One region of the Clostridium bornimense genome, then DNA from elsewhere that is predicted to be linked to it. Evidence: riboswitches for the same ligand, from Rfam matches in the RefSeq annotation. Region 1 holds a riboswitch; each other region holds the start of a gene.
What was found. Region 1 has a riboswitch for cobalamin ahead of CM240_RS15970 (energy-coupling factor ABC transporter permease). Riboswitches for the same ligand answer to the same signal wherever they lie in the genome.

Region 1 (3,288 bases):
AATTCAACCATATCAAAAAGAACGTATTATGACTTTTATAGATCCTTCAAGAGATCCTTTAGGAAAGGGATATCATGTGATACAATCTAAAATTGCTATAGGATCTGGTGGATTTACTGGAAGTGGATATAAAAATGGAAGTCAAACAAAAGGTGGATTTATCCCAGAAGCATGGACTGATTTTATTTTCTCAGTAGTTGGCGAAGAATGGGGATTTATTGGCTCTTTTGGTCTTTTGATGCTGTATGGAATTATGATTTTTAGAATGATTAATATAGCTAAGGAATCAAAAGATGTTTTTGGATCAATACTTGTAGCTGGGGTTACAGGATCGATGTTATTCTCAATTTTAGAGAATATGGGTATGAGTATTGGATTAATGCCGATAACAGGGATAACACTACCTTTTATGAGTTATGGAGGTAGTTCTATGCTTGTATATTTTATGAGTTTAGCACTTGTTTTAAATGTTGGTATGAGACATAAAAAAATTAATTTTTAGTGAAAACAACAAAAGGTATCATTGAAAGAGGTAACTGAAAAGTTAGTTTTGCAATAATCCCATTTTACAAGGTGAAAATGTATTTTAATATAGATTCCACATTTAGGTGCAAACAAATCTAGATAGAAGGAATATAAAAAACCAGAAATTTAAGCTGTAATTTCTGGTTTTTAAAAGTAACAATATAGAAATACTATACATTATAAAATTTTCTAATTATTTTCCAACTTTTTTCGTTCTACGAAACGACCCATGAAGAAGGAAATTATACCAACACCAATTCCTGTTTGTACACAAAATAGAAGGCTTTCAACCTCTCCAGGAAGTTCACCATCGATAAGGGTTTCCATAATTGGAGTGAACCAAGGCTCGTGTTCTTCACCTTGAATTTCACTGATCATAACACTTCCAGCATCATCAGAGCCACCAAATTCAGCACCTTTTAAGGTGAATAAAGGAATAATTGCAATGGCAGCAGCAATTACTAACAATATAAGTACAGTTCTTTTATTTTTACTCATGAATCTTATCCCCCTTTAAAAAACCTAAAATAGTTAATTCAGATTTTGCATATGTTTCAAGTGCCATAACTATTATTACAGTAAGGATACCTTCTATAATAGCTAATGGTAATTGTGTTGGAGCAAATACGCCTAAAAATTTTACAATAGAAGCAGGTATACCGCCTTCTGGTGATGGATAAGCCATAGCTAATTGTAAACTAGTTATACAATAAGTAGCTAAATCTCCCATAGCAGCAGCAAGGAAAACAGCTACTTTTCTATTACATTTAAACTTAATGGATAATTTATAAAGTGCGAAAGATATAATTGGACCAGCTATTGCCATAGAAAATGTATTAGCTCCTAATGTAGTTATTCCACCATGAGCTAATAAAATAGCTTGGAATAAAAGGACTATTATTCCTAAAATACTGACAGCAAAAGGTCCAAATAATATTGCACCAAGGCCTGTACCAGTCATATGTGAACAACTTCCAGTTACTGATGGTATTTTTAGTGATGATATTACAAAGATAAAGGCTCCAGCCATAGCTAAGATAGTTAGTGACTTTCTGTTAGCAGAGACAGTTTTCTTTATAGAAATAAAGCCTAAAATAAGAAATGGTAATGAGATTAGTCCCCAAGTTACACAATACTTAACTGGAAGATATCCTTCCATGATATGCATTGCATTTGCTATAGGATTAATACTGAATACTGTAGCAAAAATAATTGCAAAGATGGTAAGTTTTTTGTGATTTTTCATTGTGATTCCTCCTTAAAATAAAAAAAGACACATTAACTAATGATTCCCAGTCATTAGAATTGCATCTTAAACTAACACTTTTTAATATTAAAAAAGTGTTCTACTAAATATTTAGTCATCGCTCGTAACTAAATATCTTCGTATGCAAAAGGCAGGTATTCTGACTCTGGCTTCAAACATTATATCTTGTCTTCCCAGTTTCCCAGTGACATAAAATTAAGATACAACTATACCAACACAGCGGCGGGACCGTAAGGGACTTTCACCCTTTTCCCTATTATCCTGCGGAGAAACACAGGCACCTTTTGCATTTAAATTGTAATTAATAACCACTTATATATTACAATGGCATTCTATAAATTGTCAATTAATAATTTCATCTCATCTATAGTTCTTGGATAAGATAAGGTTGTCACATTATTTTTTTCTTTAAGCATCTCATATACATCAAATAATATTGGTGTTTTTAAATTTGCTTCTTTTAAAATACTTTGATTTTTAAAGATATTAACAGGTATATCGTCGGCAATTATTGTACCATTAGCAAATAAGATAATACGGGTAGCCCACTTATATGCAAAATCTACATCATGGGTAGAAATTAATAGAGTTTTTCCATCATCATAAAGTTTACTTAGTACATCTTCAAGTAAATTAATATTTAAAGGATCCAGTGATGCTGTTGGTTCATCAAATATTATTATCTCAGATTTCATTGCAATTATATCGGCAATAGTGACACGCTTTTTTTCACCACCACTGAGGTAATGGGGAGGCCTGTCCTTAAGAGATGTAATATTCATGTATTCTAAGGATTCGGTTACTCTAGACTTTACTTCTTCAATAGGAAGCTTCATATTCATAGGACCAAAGGATACCTCAGAGAAAACTGTTGAAGCTATAATTTGATTATCAGCATCTTGAAACACCATACCGATATTTTTTCTTAAAGTATTTAGATTCTTGGAAGTCATTATAATTCCATCATAAATAATATCACCACTATCAGGATGTAAAACACCATTGAGATTAAGAAAAAAAGTAGATTTTCCAGCACCATTTGCACCAAGAAAAGCTATTTTTTCGCCTTTGTTAATAGATAAGGTAATATTATTTAAAGCTTTCTTATCAGAATTGTAGCTGTAGTTCAAATTTCTTATTTCTAATATTGGATTCTTCATTATATCACCTCTTATTTAGTTATTATCCATAGTATTATTAAAAGAATAAAATACCCCACTGAATATAATAATTGAGAAATTTTTAATGGCTTGGCTTCTTCTAAAAATAGCATTTCCCCATTGTAACAACGAGATTCTATAGCATCATAGTAACCATTTGCTTTTTTTATTGATAATATCAATAAGTTTCCAGCAGTTCTACCGAAGGATAAGCAAGAAGTTTTAAAGTCCACATAACCAAGTCGGGATTTAGCAGAAGTTTTCATTTTGCTATGAATATCCATTAATACAAAGATAAATCTATAAATCATATTCATTAGCTCTATAATTATACTA
Region 2 (3,288 bases), on a different replicon from region 1:
CGATGGTACTACCACTGTTCTTGCAATTAAATCTGTTATTACCATAAATGATCCTCCAAAAAGTAATGCCATAGGCACAACATAAATATGTTTTGAACCTACAACCTTCCTAACTAGATGAGGTATTATAAGATCTACAAAACCGATAACACCACTTAAAGCTACAGATGTTCCTGTTAAAATTGCTACTAAAAATAATAATTTCTTTTTTACCCTCTCCGTCTCTACTCCAATAGATTTTGCTTGATCTTCTCCAAAAGATAAAATATCCATTTCTCTAGCATATAACATAACACCAATAAAACCTATTATAAAAAATATACTACCACCTTTTACATAAGACCATCCTTTTAAAGAAAAAGAGCCCATTTGCCAAAGACTTATACTTTCAATATTTTCACTACATAAAGCAGTTATTGTTGTTAATATTGCATTTGCAAATAATGAAAATACCATTCCAGATAAAATTAATGTATTATTTCCCATAGTTTTATCTACTCTTGATGCAAATAACACCACAGCAAAAACTGTAATAAGGCCACATAAGAAACCTACTATTGGTAACATTAATACTCCTAATATAGGAATAGTTATGCCAGTTACAATTACTATACCAACTCCTAATGATGCTCCAGAAGATATTCCTAGAGTATATGGTGATGCCAATGAATTTTTTAAAATTGATTGTATAACAACTCCACTTACAGATAAAGCCGCTCCAACAAGGAAAGCTAACAATACCCTTGGTAACCTAAGTTTCCATATTATTGATACATATCTTTCTTCTATTCCCTCTAAAAGAGGAATTTTAAACATTTTATTTAATATTATTGATATAACATCTTGTATATTAATATTGGAACTTCCAATGGAAGTTCCAATACAAATTACTAAAATAGCTATAAATATAGATATCAATAATATTTTTCTATTCCTATTCATATTTCTCTGGATAAATGGCTTTAGCCATTTCCTTTAATGCTTTAATTATATTTTGAGAAGGTCTAGATGATGCATTTTTATCAATAAGATAAACATTGTTATTCTTTACTGCATTTATTTCTCCCCATCCTTCTCTATTTTTAATAGTATCTATAATATTGTCTACAGGCTCATTTGTCAAAATAACATCTGGGTTGTCTTTAATAATAATTTCTTCACTTGGAGATACCCAACCTTCTTCATTGCCTAAAATATTTTCAGCACCTATTAATTCTATCATTTCATTTAAAAATGTATTTTTACCAAAGCTAAATAAACTTGATGAAGAACCTATTTCAAAATATACTTTTTTCTTATCAGTAATAGTTTTACCTATATCAGCAATTTTTGAAATCTCCTTCTTCATATCATCTATAATTTTTTCACCTTTTTCTTCAGTACCAGTTATATCAGCAATAAAGCTTATATCTTTATATACACCTTCAATACTATCACTACTTGGAATATATACAACTGTAATACCAGCTTCTTTTATTGCTGCAAATGGATCTTCATTTCCAGTTTTATTATGTCCTGAAGCTATTATAATGTCAGGCTCTAAAGATATAATTGTTTCAGCATCGGGATTTCTAAAATCAATTGTAGGTAAATCCTTATCTATACCTTCTATGTCTGTAGAATATTTATCTATGGCAACTAGTTTATCCGATAATCCTAATTCTACTAATACCTCTGTATTTGATGGTGCTGTCGAAATAATTTTTTCTACTTTAGAAGGTAAAGTAAACTTAGTTCCTTCCCTATCTTCCATAGTAATAGATTTTTCACTTCCACATCCAATTAATGAAAGTGTTAACATTGCTATTAGCAATATTAGTGATAAAAATTTTTTTGTTTTTTTCATTTTTATTCTCCTCACGTTTTTATTGAAGGAATTTACATATATGTATACATATTTTGCACAAAAAAATAAAAATAACCCAGGGGTTATTTTATCTTTATGTTCAAAAATAGTATATATTATTATCCCACCCTCAGAAGATAATAATTCATCATAAAATGCAGGTCTCCCGACTTTACTTCATCCTACTCTCTCTTACCTTCCCGCTTTCGCAGTGGCTATAATAAAGATTTCGTCAGTTTCACGGTTACTGGGGTAGTTAAAGATTTTCACTTTATTCCCTATTAAGTCTATAACACATTCTATGTCAATTTTCTTATTGATTATATTATTTTAAGCTATTATTGTCAATACAAACTCTTCACTTAACTTTAAAACCAATAAATTTCACTTTTCCATCAGCATGCTCTCCTGTAACTGAATTTGTAATATGATCACTTCCTACTATTACTTCAAAGTTATTATCAACTTCACTCAATAGAGGCTCTATTACAACTTTAATTATTCTATTAAAAAACATGATTTTTTTATCATATTCTTTACGATGTGCAGCTTCATCACACCCATTTATATGTAATAATATAAAATCTTTTTCCTTTAAAAGTTTTAAAGTCATCTCTAACTTATTTTCTAAATTTGTATCTATATCTCCAGTAGCATCATCTATATTAGGGACTACCATATCTAACACCTTTCCTATTCCTTTAACTAAGTCGATACCTGATACAACAGCAGCTTTTAATCCATGCTTTATATAAAAGCTGGGCAACGTAGTTTTTTTTGATGCTCCCCATGGCCATAATAGAAGATTTGTGTATCCTAAATCACTAAATATTTTTCTAGATTTATCCATAATCTCCGTAATAATATTTCTATCATTTCTATTATCAATAACTTTACCTATGCTAAAATGCGGTGGTGGCAATTGAATTGACTTTATATATTGGTATGGCTCATCTAAAAAAATTAAATTTTTATAAGAACTACAATGCTGAATATAAGGAATAGTTTCTTGTATTCTATCAATAAGCATTTTCCCAATTTCTTTTGATATACCTCCGGTGAAATCTATTAATCTATTATCTGATATTTTAACTATATTGCAACGTAATATAGTCTTTTTTTCTAATTTACTATAACCTCTAGCTATAGATTCAAAATATGCTCTTTCATAAATTTTATATATATTAGCTGGATATCCAAGTATGTTTAATATACAAATTAAGCTTTCTGATTTAAATCCATTAACTCCAGTATCGACTATCTTTTCATCAATACCAATAGATGTATTTTTTACATCTTTTTTCAATACATCTACCAAAAATTCATTTTCATTTTCCTCTAATCCATCTATAATTATTAATACTTTCTTTTTACTCATTTAACACTTCTTCTAATAATTTAACTAGAATTTTATTATCACTATTACTTTTTACCGCAACCCT
Region 3 (3,288 bases), on a different replicon from region 1:
TATGGGATTAACATCATGTGCTGTGCTAGAAAAGACTGATAAAGCTAAAGGAAAACAAATAGTTGCAAAGGTTGGAGATACTGTAATAAAGAGATCTCAAGTAGAGAGTGAATTAAAAGATTATGAAGCAACTCTAATAGAAAACTATGGAGAAGATTTTCTTAAGGATGATACAGCAAAATCATACTATGAATCTGCAAAACAAAGTAAATTAGATGAATTAGTTTATAATGAATTGGTACAGATGTATATAAAAGATAATAATATCGAAGTTAACGATGAGGATAAAGAAAAATATGTTGACGAACAAATGGAATATTATAAGAGTGCTTTAGGGGCTACTGATGATGATTTTGAAGAAAAGGCAAAGGCTCAATTTAATCTTACTTTAGATGAAATGAAAGAGGTATTAGGGGAAATGTATTATTCTAAAGTTGCTGGAGAACACTTATTAGAAGTAAGTTCTAATGAATCAGCAATGGAAAAGTATAAAGAAGACAATAAAGAAGATTATGATGCTATGGAAAACCAAAAAGCTGTTCTTTATATTGTAAATTCAGACAAAGAAAAAATTGAAGCTGCTAAGAAAGAATTAGATGCAGGAAAATCAATTGATGAGATAGCTGCAACATACTCAACAGATTCAGGAGCAAGTAATGGTGGGTTCTTTGGATTTATGGATACAGATTCAGAAGACATGTCTAGTATAGATGCTAACTTCGTTGAAGCAGTAAAGAATTTAAATGTTGGTGAAAAATCAGATATAGTAGAGTCTACTAAAGATGATGATGGAAATTTAAAGTTTGGGTATTTCTTAATTCAAATTGTTGATAGAGAAACTGGACTTAAATATCAATTAAAACAAGATATACTTACTAATGGTGTAGAAGCTAAATTAAAATCAATATATAAAGATAAATTAGAAACAGATAAATATAAAGATAATTTAAATAATTAGTAGTTTTTATAGTGTAATAATACGTTATAAAAGAGACTATAATATATGGGTATTGCATGATATTTTATAAATAAATGTTGTGCAATACCTATTATTTTATAGAATTAATAGCAGGTGATTTATGATGATTGTTAATATGTTGTGAATTATAATGATATAGTGTATAATTACCTTAATTAAATAGGACAATTTTGGGTTTTTGAATATAATCTTAATTATTCAAAATTAAAAGGGAAAGTGGTGAAAGTCCACTACAGCCCCCGCTACTGTAAAAGCAGACAAATCTTCATTTATCCACTGACTACTTTTGTTGGGAAGGAGAAGAGGCGGTTGATGCTTAAGTCAGGAGACCTGCCTAAAGTTATGCTTACTTCGGTGGGAAGGCAAAAGCAAAATTCAGTAAAAGTGGAGACCTAAGTAGATTATACTTTAGGTTTTATTATTGATAAAAAATGAGCTGTCGCACGAAGGCGTGTGACAGCTTTTTTTAGTACTTGTGCTCTGTGCCTTCTAAGCTGTGTTCTAGAAAGGAGTTTTTATGAAAAAAGCAATTTTAGTTATAAGTTTTGGAACTAGTTACATAGAGGCTCTAAAAAGCTCAATTGAAAGGGCTGAGGAGTCTATAAGAAATTATTTTATTAATTATGAGGTGAGAAGGGCTTTTACTGCACATAGGATTATAAAAAAGCTTAATGATAAATATGGTATGGATATAGATGCTCCCGAGGATGCTTTAGAGAAATTATATAATGAAGGTTACGAAGAGGTGATAATGCAACCATTGCATATAATACCGGGAGAGGAATTTCAGTATATAAATAAGGTTAGGCTTCAATATGAGGGAAAGTTTAATTCTTTAAAGTTAGGAAGACCTATATTTTATTATCAAGGGGTAGAAGGTATACCTAATGATTATTCTTTATTTATTGATGCTGTTAAAAATATCTTTCTAGATGAGGAAGCTGTTGTTATGGTAGGGCATGGTACTGCAAATCCTAGTAATGCTGTTTATGGATGTCTTCAATCAGTGTTAGAAGATGAGGGATATAACAATATTTTTGTAGGTACTGTAGAAGGATATCCAACAATAGAAACTGTTATTAAAAGAGTAAAAAGTAAAAATATTAACTCCGTTAAGTTAATACCACTTATGTTGGTAGCAGGAGATCATACTTTAAATGATATATCCTCTGATGATGAAGGATCATGGAAATCAATGCTAGAGAAGGCCGGGATAGAAGTTAAAACATATCCTCATGGTCTTGGAGAGTTAGATAGTTTCAATAAATTATATATCACTAGAATAGAGGATATTATAGAAGGAAGATATATTTCTATTGGTGAAACAAAGAAAGGGCATAGATAATGAAAAGTGTAATGATTTCTTCAAATAGAAGTGGTGGAGGAAAGACTACTGTAACATTAGGATTAATGAAGGCATTAAAAAATAGAGGATATAAGGTTCAGGGGTATAAAACTGGGCCAGATTATATAGATACTGCATTTCATAGTGAGGTTACAGGGGTACCATCAAGAAATTTAGATTTATATCTTATGGGAGAAGATGGTGTAAAAGCAGCATTTTCTAGAGGTGAAGGTGATTTAGCAGTAATTGAAGGTGCTATGGGATTATATGATGGTAAAGGATTAGATGAGGAATATTCAAGTTATAGTATATCAAAGGCATTAGGTGATATACCTATAGTTCTAGTATTAACGGCTGAAGGTCAAAGTGTAACTTTATGTGCAGAAATAGAAGGACTTAAGAATTTTAGAAATGCCAATGTTGTTGGAGTGATATTAAATAATATATCAGAGGGATATTATAATTTATTAAAGCCAGCAATAGAAATAAACTGCGGTATAAAAGTTTTTGGATATTTACCTAGAGAAGAAAAAATAGAATTATCTAATAGACATTTAGGTTTAGTACAGAGTATTGAGGTAGATAATCTTTTTGACAAGATTGATATAATTGCTGATATGATGGAAAAATATATCGATTTAGATGAAATACTGAAAATCTTTAAAGAAGTAAATCAATACGAAGATTTATTTCATATGAAGGATAAAAAAATTAAAATTGCCGTTGCTTATGATAAGGCTTTTAGATTTTATTATAAAGAAAATTTAGAATTATTAGAGGAGATAGGAAAAGTTATTTATTTTAGCCCATTAAGGGATGAGAAATTGCCAAGTAATATAGATTTTCTTTATTTAGGTGGAGGTTATCCAGAGGTATTTAAGGAAGAGTTAAATAAGAATTTTTCTATGAGAAATTCAATAAGAGAAGCATTAGAGGACGGGCTTAGATGTTACGGAGAATGTGG

Region 2: it holds a riboswitch for cobalamin, as region 1 does, so the genes downstream of both, CM240_RS05695 (ABC transporter substrate-binding protein) here and CM240_RS15970 (energy-coupling factor ABC transporter permease) in region 1, are expected to answer to the same signal.
Region 3: it holds a riboswitch for cobalamin, as region 1 does, so the genes downstream of both, CM240_RS02375 (sirohydrochlorin cobaltochelatase) here and CM240_RS15970 (energy-coupling factor ABC transporter permease) in region 1, are expected to answer to the same signal.

The regions. Positions count from the first base shown of each region.
Region 1 is NZ_HG917869.1:557,638-560,925, reverse strand. Features, by position in the region: gene rodA (rod shape-determining protein RodA) at 1-502, shown strand, start outside; gene CM240_RS15975 (energy-coupling factor ABC transporter substrate-binding protein) at 715-1,023, opposite strand; gene CM240_RS15970 (energy-coupling factor ABC transporter permease) at 1,016-1,771, opposite strand; cobalamin riboswitch at 1,905-2,092, opposite strand; gene CM240_RS15965 (energy-coupling factor ABC transporter ATP-binding protein) at 2,125-2,952, opposite strand; gene cbiQ (cobalt ECF transporter T component CbiQ) at 2,964-3,288, opposite strand, start outside.
Region 2 is NZ_HG917868.1:1,291,692-1,294,979, reverse strand. Features, by position in the region: gene CM240_RS05700 (FecCD family ABC transporter permease) at 1-942, opposite strand, end outside; gene CM240_RS05695 (ABC transporter substrate-binding protein) at 935-1,846, opposite strand; cobalamin riboswitch at 1,986-2,161, opposite strand; gene CM240_RS16805 (alkaline phosphatase family protein) at 2,205-3,224, opposite strand; gene cobD (threonine-phosphate decarboxylase CobD) at 3,217-3,288, opposite strand, start outside.
Region 3 is NZ_HG917868.1:520,786-524,073, forward strand. Features, by position in the region: gene CM240_RS02370 (SurA N-terminal domain-containing protein) at 1-958, shown strand, start outside; cobalamin riboswitch at 1,135-1,331, shown strand; gene CM240_RS02375 (sirohydrochlorin cobaltochelatase) at 1,497-2,324, shown strand; gene CM240_RS02380 (cobyrinic acid a,c-diamide synthase CobB) at 2,324-3,288, shown strand, end outside.